2 regions of the Bradyrhizobium sp. HKCCYLRH3059 genome follow, and region 1 is predicted to be linked to the other one. Evidence: riboswitches for the same ligand, from Rfam matches in the RefSeq annotation. Region 1 holds a riboswitch; the other holds the start of a gene.
What was found. Region 1 has a riboswitch for cobalamin ahead of ACQR13_RS31270 (HupE/UreJ family protein). Riboswitches for the same ligand answer to the same signal wherever they lie in the genome.

Region 2: another riboswitch for cobalamin. It lies ahead of ACQR13_RS24045 (TonB-dependent receptor plug domain-containing protein); the one in region 1 lies ahead of ACQR13_RS31270 (HupE/UreJ family protein).

What each region holds. Positions count from the first base shown of each region.
Region 1 covers NZ_JBNPUF010000015.1:39,651-43,079, reverse strand. Annotated here, with positions in the region: gene ACQR13_RS31285 (cobyric acid synthase) at 1-242, opposite strand, end outside; gene cobO (cob(I)yrinic acid a,c-diamide adenosyltransferase) at 247-855, opposite strand; gene cobU (bifunctional adenosylcobinamide kinase/adenosylcobinamide-phosphate guanylyltransferase) at 872-1,408, opposite strand; cobalamin riboswitch at 1,443-1,635, shown strand; gene ACQR13_RS31270 (HupE/UreJ family protein) at 1,755-2,387, shown strand; gene ACQR13_RS31265 (DUF1636 domain-containing protein) at 2,391-2,786, shown strand; gene cobW (cobalamin biosynthesis protein CobW) at 2,807-3,429, shown strand, end outside.
Region 2 covers NZ_JBNPUF010000007.1:508,135-511,563, forward strand. Annotated here, with positions in the region: gene ACQR13_RS24040 (DUF2336 domain-containing protein) at 1-600, shown strand, start outside; cobalamin riboswitch at 872-1,089, shown strand; gene ACQR13_RS24045 (TonB-dependent receptor plug domain-containing protein) at 1,516-3,261, shown strand; gene ACQR13_RS24050 (hypothetical protein) at 3,337-3,429, shown strand, end outside.

The sequences.
Region 1 (3,429 bases):
TTCAGCAGCACCGGGTTCATGTGCACCGTCATCGGCCGCCGCGCCGCGCGCGCCTGCAGCGCCTGGGCACGGCCGATCTCGCCGCCATCAGCGGTGACGGCGGCGTTGTTCGACATGTTCTGCGGCTTGAACGGCGCCACCTTGAGGCCGCGCAATGTCAGCGCGCGCGCGAGCCCCGCGACGATCAGCGATTTGCCGACGTCGGAGCCGGTGCCCTGGAACATGATGGCCCGCGCGCTCATGAACTCAGTACTCGATGCCTTCCTGCGCCCTCACGCCGGCCGCGAAATGATGCTTCACGAGGTTCATCTCGGTGACGAGATCGGCGGCCTCGATTAGCTCCGGCTTGGCGTTGCGGCCGGTGACGACGACGTGCAGATCGGGACGGCGCCCTGCGAGCGTGGCGACGACGTCTGCGATATCAAGGTGATCGTAGCGCAGCGCGATGTTGAGCTCATCGAGGACGAGCAGCCGGATCGACGGATCCGCCATCAGCTCCTTAGCCTTCGCCCAGGCGCGCTCGGCCGCGGCGACGTCGCGCGCACGATCCTGCGTCTCCCACGTAAAGCCTTCCCCGAGCGTGTGCCACGACACCTGATCGCCGAACTTCTCGATCGCCTTGCGCTCGCCTGTTTCCCACGCACCTTTGCCGAACTGCACGACGCCGATGCGAAAGCCGCGGCCGAGTGCGCGCAGCATCAGGCCCCACGCCGCCGTCGATTTGCCCTTGCCCTTGCCGGTGTGAACGATCAGCAGGCCCTTCTCCACGGTCTTGGAGGCGACCTCGGCATCCTGCACCGCCTTGCGGTTCTCCATCTTCGCCTTGTGGCGTGAATCGTCGGCGCTTCCGGTCATCGGCATTTTCTCCTGGTCACTTCAACGTCAGCGGCAGTCCCGCCGCCATCAGGATCACGCGATCCGCTAAGGCCGCGATGTCCTGGTTCAGTCGCCCCTGGGCATCGCGAAAGGCGCGCGCGAGCGCGTTGTCCGGCACGATGCCCAATCCGACTTCGTTGGACACGGCCACGATCGGGCCATGCGCGTTCCTGAGCGCGTCGATCAGCTCGGCACATCTGGCCGGCACGTTCATGTCGGCGAGCATCACGTTGCTGAGCCAGAGCGTCAGGCAATCGATCAGCATCGGTACGCCCGATTCTCCGCTTGCCCGGACGAGGCCCGCGAGATCATGCGCCGTCTCCAGCGTCTGCCATCCCTTGGCGCGGCGCGCCTTGTGCTGGGCGATCCGGTCGGTCATTTCGGCGTCGAAGGCCTGCGCGGTCGCAACATAGGTCCAAGGCGCGGGAAGGGCGGTGACGAGGGCCTCGGCATGGCGGCTCTTGCCCGAGCGCGCACCGCCGAGCACCAGCGTCAGGCGCGGCAGGGCGGGATGCGGCGGGGCGGGGACCATGGGGACGATTCCGATTGACGGGCTTTGGTGCGACCCGTATCTAACAGATGACGGTTCTCCGAAAGGAGAGATTTAGGGAACACGGTGCGGGTTCTTGACCCAAGGCCGTGGCTGCCCCCGCAACTGTAATCGGCGAGTGTGAGGCCAAGACACCACTGGGAAACCGGGAAGGTGGCCCCATGCAGCGACCCGAAAGCCAGGAGACCTGCCGTCGAGATTGCTGTTGGCCGACCCGTCGCGCGGGGAGTCGCGATGCTGGTTCTGATCCCGCCGGGATGGGTGGGATGCCGTCGGATGCAGCGCATCGTCCGGTCCTCTGGGGAGCCGGCAAGCGACGGAGACGGCCATGAAGTTGACCCGTACCACGACCTTTGCAGCCGCGAGCCTGGTGCTGCTCGCCACCGATCCCGCCTTCGCGCATCACATGATGGGGGGCAAGCTGCCGCAGACGTTTGCGCAGGGGATGCTGTCCGGCCTCGGCCATCCTGTCATCGGAATCGACCATCTGGCGGCGATCGTGGGCGCGGGCATCGTTGCAGCGCTTCTGGGCCGCGGCTTCGCGCCGGTGCTCGCCTTCACCACCGCGATGATCGCGGGCGTCGGCCTTCATGTGGCCAAGGCCAACATCCCGGCTGCCGAGCTGCTGGTCGGCCTGACCACCGTCGTGGTTGGGCTGGTGGTGGTGATGCGTGGCCGTTTCGGTGTGCTGCCCGTCGCCGGCCTGTTCGCCGTGACCGGTCTCGTCCATGGATATGCGCTGGGCGAATCGATCGTCGGGGCCGAGAATACCCCGCTCGGGGCCTATCTCGTCGGTCTGCTCGTGATCCAGACCATCATCGCCGCCGGCGCGTTCCTCGGCACCAGGCTGCTGTCGGCAAAGGCCAAGACGGCTGCGCCGCTGGCGCTGCGGCTCGCGGGCGCTGCCATCGTGCTGGTGGGTGGGGTCGCCGCGGCGACGGCGGCCGGCGTGATCGGCTGATTGATGACCGCATCCGAGACTGGTGAGACGACGCTGTTCGTCTGCGTCACTTGCCGTTCGCAGGGGACGGAACCTACGCCGCCTGATCAGCCGCGGGCCGGAGCCCGTTTGCTCGCCGCGATCGAGACGTTGCCGACCGCGCAGCGCGCCGGTGTCACCGTTGTCGGTGTCGAGTGTCTGTCGAACTGCAATCGTGCGTGCACGGTTGCGGTGACGGCGCCGGGCAAATGGACCTATGTGCTCGGCGCGCTCGATCCGGATCTGCATGCGCGGGATGTGCTGACATTTGCGCAACTGCATCAGCGCCATGACGCCGGTCTGCCGGCCTGGCGCGAGCGTCCCGAATACATTCGCAAGAACACCGTCGCCCGCGTGCCTGCGCTGTCAGCGCCACGCTGAAAACGAGAGATCGCATCGCCATGACGAAGTCGTTCGCCAAGACGCCTTGCACCATCGTCACCGGTTTCCTCGGCGCCGGCAAGACCACGCTGGTGCGCAACCTGATCGAGACCGCGAACGGTCGCCGGCTCGCCATCATCGTCAACGAGTTCGGCGATGTCGGCATCGACGGCGACATCCTGAAGGGGTGCGGCGTGCCGGATTGTCCGGAGGATCGCATCGTCGAGCTGTCGAACGGCTGCCTGTGCTGCACCGTTGCCGATGATTTCGTCCCCGCGCTCAGGAGCCTGCTGGATCAGAAGGAGCCGCCTGAGCATATCGTGATCGAGACCTCGGGGCTGGCGCTGCCGAAGCCGCTGGTGCAGGCCTTCAACTGGCCCGAGATCGCGACGCGCGTCACCGTCGACGGCGTCGTTGCGGTCGTCGATGGTCCGGCGGTGGTCGCGGGACGCTTCGCCGATGATCCCGAAGCGCTCGCCGCGCAGCGCGCCACCGATGCGTCGCTCGATCACGACAATCCGCTGGAGGAGGTCTACGAGGACCAGCTGTTGTGCGCCGATCTCGTCGTGATGAACAAGAGCGACCTGATGAGCGAGGAGCAGCGCAAGGATGTCGCCGCCGAGATCGCGGCGAAGGTGCAGCG
Region 2 (3,429 bases), on a different contig from region 1:
TCCGGGATGATGGCGCATGCCGAGGACGACGACGAATTGTCCGAGATCATCGGGCTGCGCGTCGACCTGCCCACCAAGCACCTGCGCGACCTCCTGCGCCGCGCGACCGAAGCCGTGCGCGCCAGGCTGATGGCCTCGGCGCCGCCGGCGTTGCAACAGGAGATCAAGAAGATCCTCAAGGCGATCGCCGACGTTGCGCGCAGCGACGGCGGCCTGGTCGGGCGCGACTTCACGCTGGCCGAAGAGGCCGTCAAGCGCATGAAGGGGCTGAACGAGCTCAACGATGCCGCCATCGCCTTCTTCGCCGAAACCCGCCGCTTCGGCGAGGTTTCCGCCGCACTCGGCCTGCTCAACAACGTCCCGACCGAGATGATGGCCAAGGTGCTCGAAGGCCCGCGCACCGACATCGTGCTGATCCCTTGCCGTGCCGCCGGGCTGGCCTGGTCGGTGGTGGCGAAAATCCTGACCCACCGGCCGATCAAGCACGCCATCGACAGCGACACGCTCAAGCTCGCGGAACGCGACTACGGCCGCCTGTCGCTCGACACCGCCCAGCGCACGCTGCGATTCTGGATGGTGCACAACAAGGTCGAGAAGTGAGCGGGTGCTCACAAGGCGCAATCCTCATCAGCAACGACTCGCACTCCGCTGTCGTCCCTGCGAACGCAGGGACCCATACCGCGTGATGTGAATTGGCGGAAAATGTCTTGATCGTCGTCCTTCGCCACACGACCGCCGGTGGCTATGGGTCCCTGCGTTCGCACGGACGACAGCTATGGTTGTCGCAGGCGGCCGGGCATCACCGAGCCGACCGGCCAGCGTTATCGCCAGGAGATCGCCGGGCGCCGGATTGACTTTGGTGCGTCCGCACTCCTACGGTGATCGCGACGGTGCCCCTCGACCGGGGCTCAAAAGGGAATGCGGTGCCGGATGCGTCTCGCAAGGGACGTGACCGAAGGCCGCAGCTGCCCCCGCAACTGTAAGCGGCGAATCTCGCGTCAAAGGCCACTGGGAAATCTCGGTCCCGGGAAGGCGACGTGGAGGTGACGACCCGCGAGCCAGGAGACCTGCCGTCAGCCGTGGTCACACGCGAGGATGCCGGTCGGGGCGTTATTGGCATCGTTTTCAGGCCGGCCTGCAAAGGGCTGCATGAGACCTCGTTCGCGGTGACGTGCCACTGACGTCATGCCGAGGTTCCTCGTGTCCCCCGTTCCCCATGCCAGGCGCAGTCGCGCCCTTCTGTCGTCGTTCTGCGTCCTCTCGTCATTCGCCCTGCTCGGCCCCTCGCCCACAGCAGCGCAGCAATCCGCCTCCCCCGACCTTCTGCCCCCGGTTGAGGTCGACCCGCCGCGCGAGCCGATCGCTCAAAAACCAGCCATCCCCCGCAGAACCGGCAACGCCCCGCGTCAGCAGGTGCCGGCGGCAAAGCCGGCCGCGCCAGCCGGAATCCCCGTCGCCGTCAGCCCGACCGGCGTCGTCACGCCAGTGGCCCACGTCGCGAATGCGATCACCGTGGTGACCGACACGGACATCGCCGCGCAGCAGGCCCGCACCGTGCCGGACATCCTGAGCACGATCCCCGGATTGAACGTGGTGCAGGCCGGCGGCCCGGGCGGCCAGACCAACGTCTTCATGCGCGGCACCAACGCCAATCACACCAAGCTCTTCATCGACGGCATCGACGTCGGCGATGTCACCAACGGCAATGGCGCGTTCGATTTCGCGCATCTGCTCGCCGCCGACATCCAGCAGTTCGAGGTGCTGCGCGGGCCGCAGAGCGGGCTCTACGGCTCGGATGCGATCGGCGGGGTGATCTCGGTGATCACGCGCAAGGGCGAGGGCCCGGCGCGCGCGACCGCCTCGGTCGAGAGCGGCTCGTTCAAGACCTTCAACCAGTCAGCCGGCGTCAGCGGCTCACAAAACAATGTCAACTACGCGATCAATGTCGCGCATCTGCACGCCGGCGACGTTCCGGTGACCCCGTGGCAGCTGCTGCCTGCGGGGCAGAAGGCCATCGGCAATGCCTACGACAACGTCACCGCCTCGGCCAAGCTGGGCGTCGACCTCAACGAGGCCTGGACGCTGAACTCGGTGGTTCGATACACCGACGCGACGCTGCTGTTCACCGGCGACAGCGGCTTTCCGAGCTTTCCCGACGCGGCCCAGAGCAACCACGCCGTCCACCAGCTTGCGACACGCCAGGAAGCCGTGTGGTCGCTGCTCGGCGGCCGCATCCGGAACTACTTCGGCGTCAACTATGTGAACGACCGGTCGTCCGACCTGACGGCTGGCAATCCGGTGGCAGCGGTCGCGACCGGCGAGCGCATCAAGTATGACTGGCACGCGGTGACCGAGCTCGCGCCGCATAACAATCTCGTCGTCGGCGCGGAGCAGCAGACCGAGCGGCTGAAGACCGCCGACCTCTCAGCCGAGAATGGCAACAAGGCCGGCTTCGTCGAGCTGCAGACCGAGTTCGCGAAGCGCTGGTTCGCGGTGGCGAGCCTGCGCAACGACGTCAACGACCAGTTCGGCGGCCATGGCACCTACCGGATCGCGCCGGCGGTGATCCTGCCGGTGACCGAGACCAAGCTGAAGGCGAGCTACGGCACCGGCTTCAAGGCACCGACCCTGAGCCAGTTGCACCAGGATTTTCCGGCGTTCAACTTCTTCGCCAATCCCAACCTCCGGCCGGAGCAGAGCACCGGCTACGACGCCGGCTTCGAGCAGCCGCTGTTCGACGATCGTCTCCGCTTCGGCGCGACCTACTTCCACAACAGCATCACCGACTTGATCAATTTCAACGCGACCTTCACCTCCTACGCCAATGTCGGCCTCGCGACCACCGAAGGCACCGAGAGCTTCGTGACCGCTGATCTCACCGACCGGATCTCGCTGCGTGCGGACTACACGTTCACCCGCGCGGTCGATGCGGCCACCGGCCTGCAGCTGTTGCGGCGGCCGAAGGAGAAATGGAGCGCCACCGCGACATGGGCGCCGATCGATGCGCTGACGCTGTCAGCGACGCTGCTGCACATCGGCGACTGGCTCGACGTCAGCCGCGACGGCATGACCACCGGCCTCGTCGCGCCCGGCTATACGGTCGTCAACCTGCGCAGCGACTACGCGCTGTCCGATCAGGTCAAGCTGTTCGGCCGGATCGACAACCTCTTCAACCATCACTACCAGAACCCGACCGGATTCCTCGCGCCGGGCTTCGGCGTGTTCGGCGGCATCCGGGTGGCGAGCTTCGGCGTGCAGTGACGCCGCCGACCAACCTCCCGGCGGCTGACAGAAGCTGCCGAAATGGACTACAATCGCAACAGAAGGAGATGTTCCATGACTCTCGACGTCCTCGCCCGGTCTGGTACCGAGGCTCGCCTCGCGCCCGTTCCGCAACGGCATGCCGCTGCGTTCTGCTTCGCGCTGCTG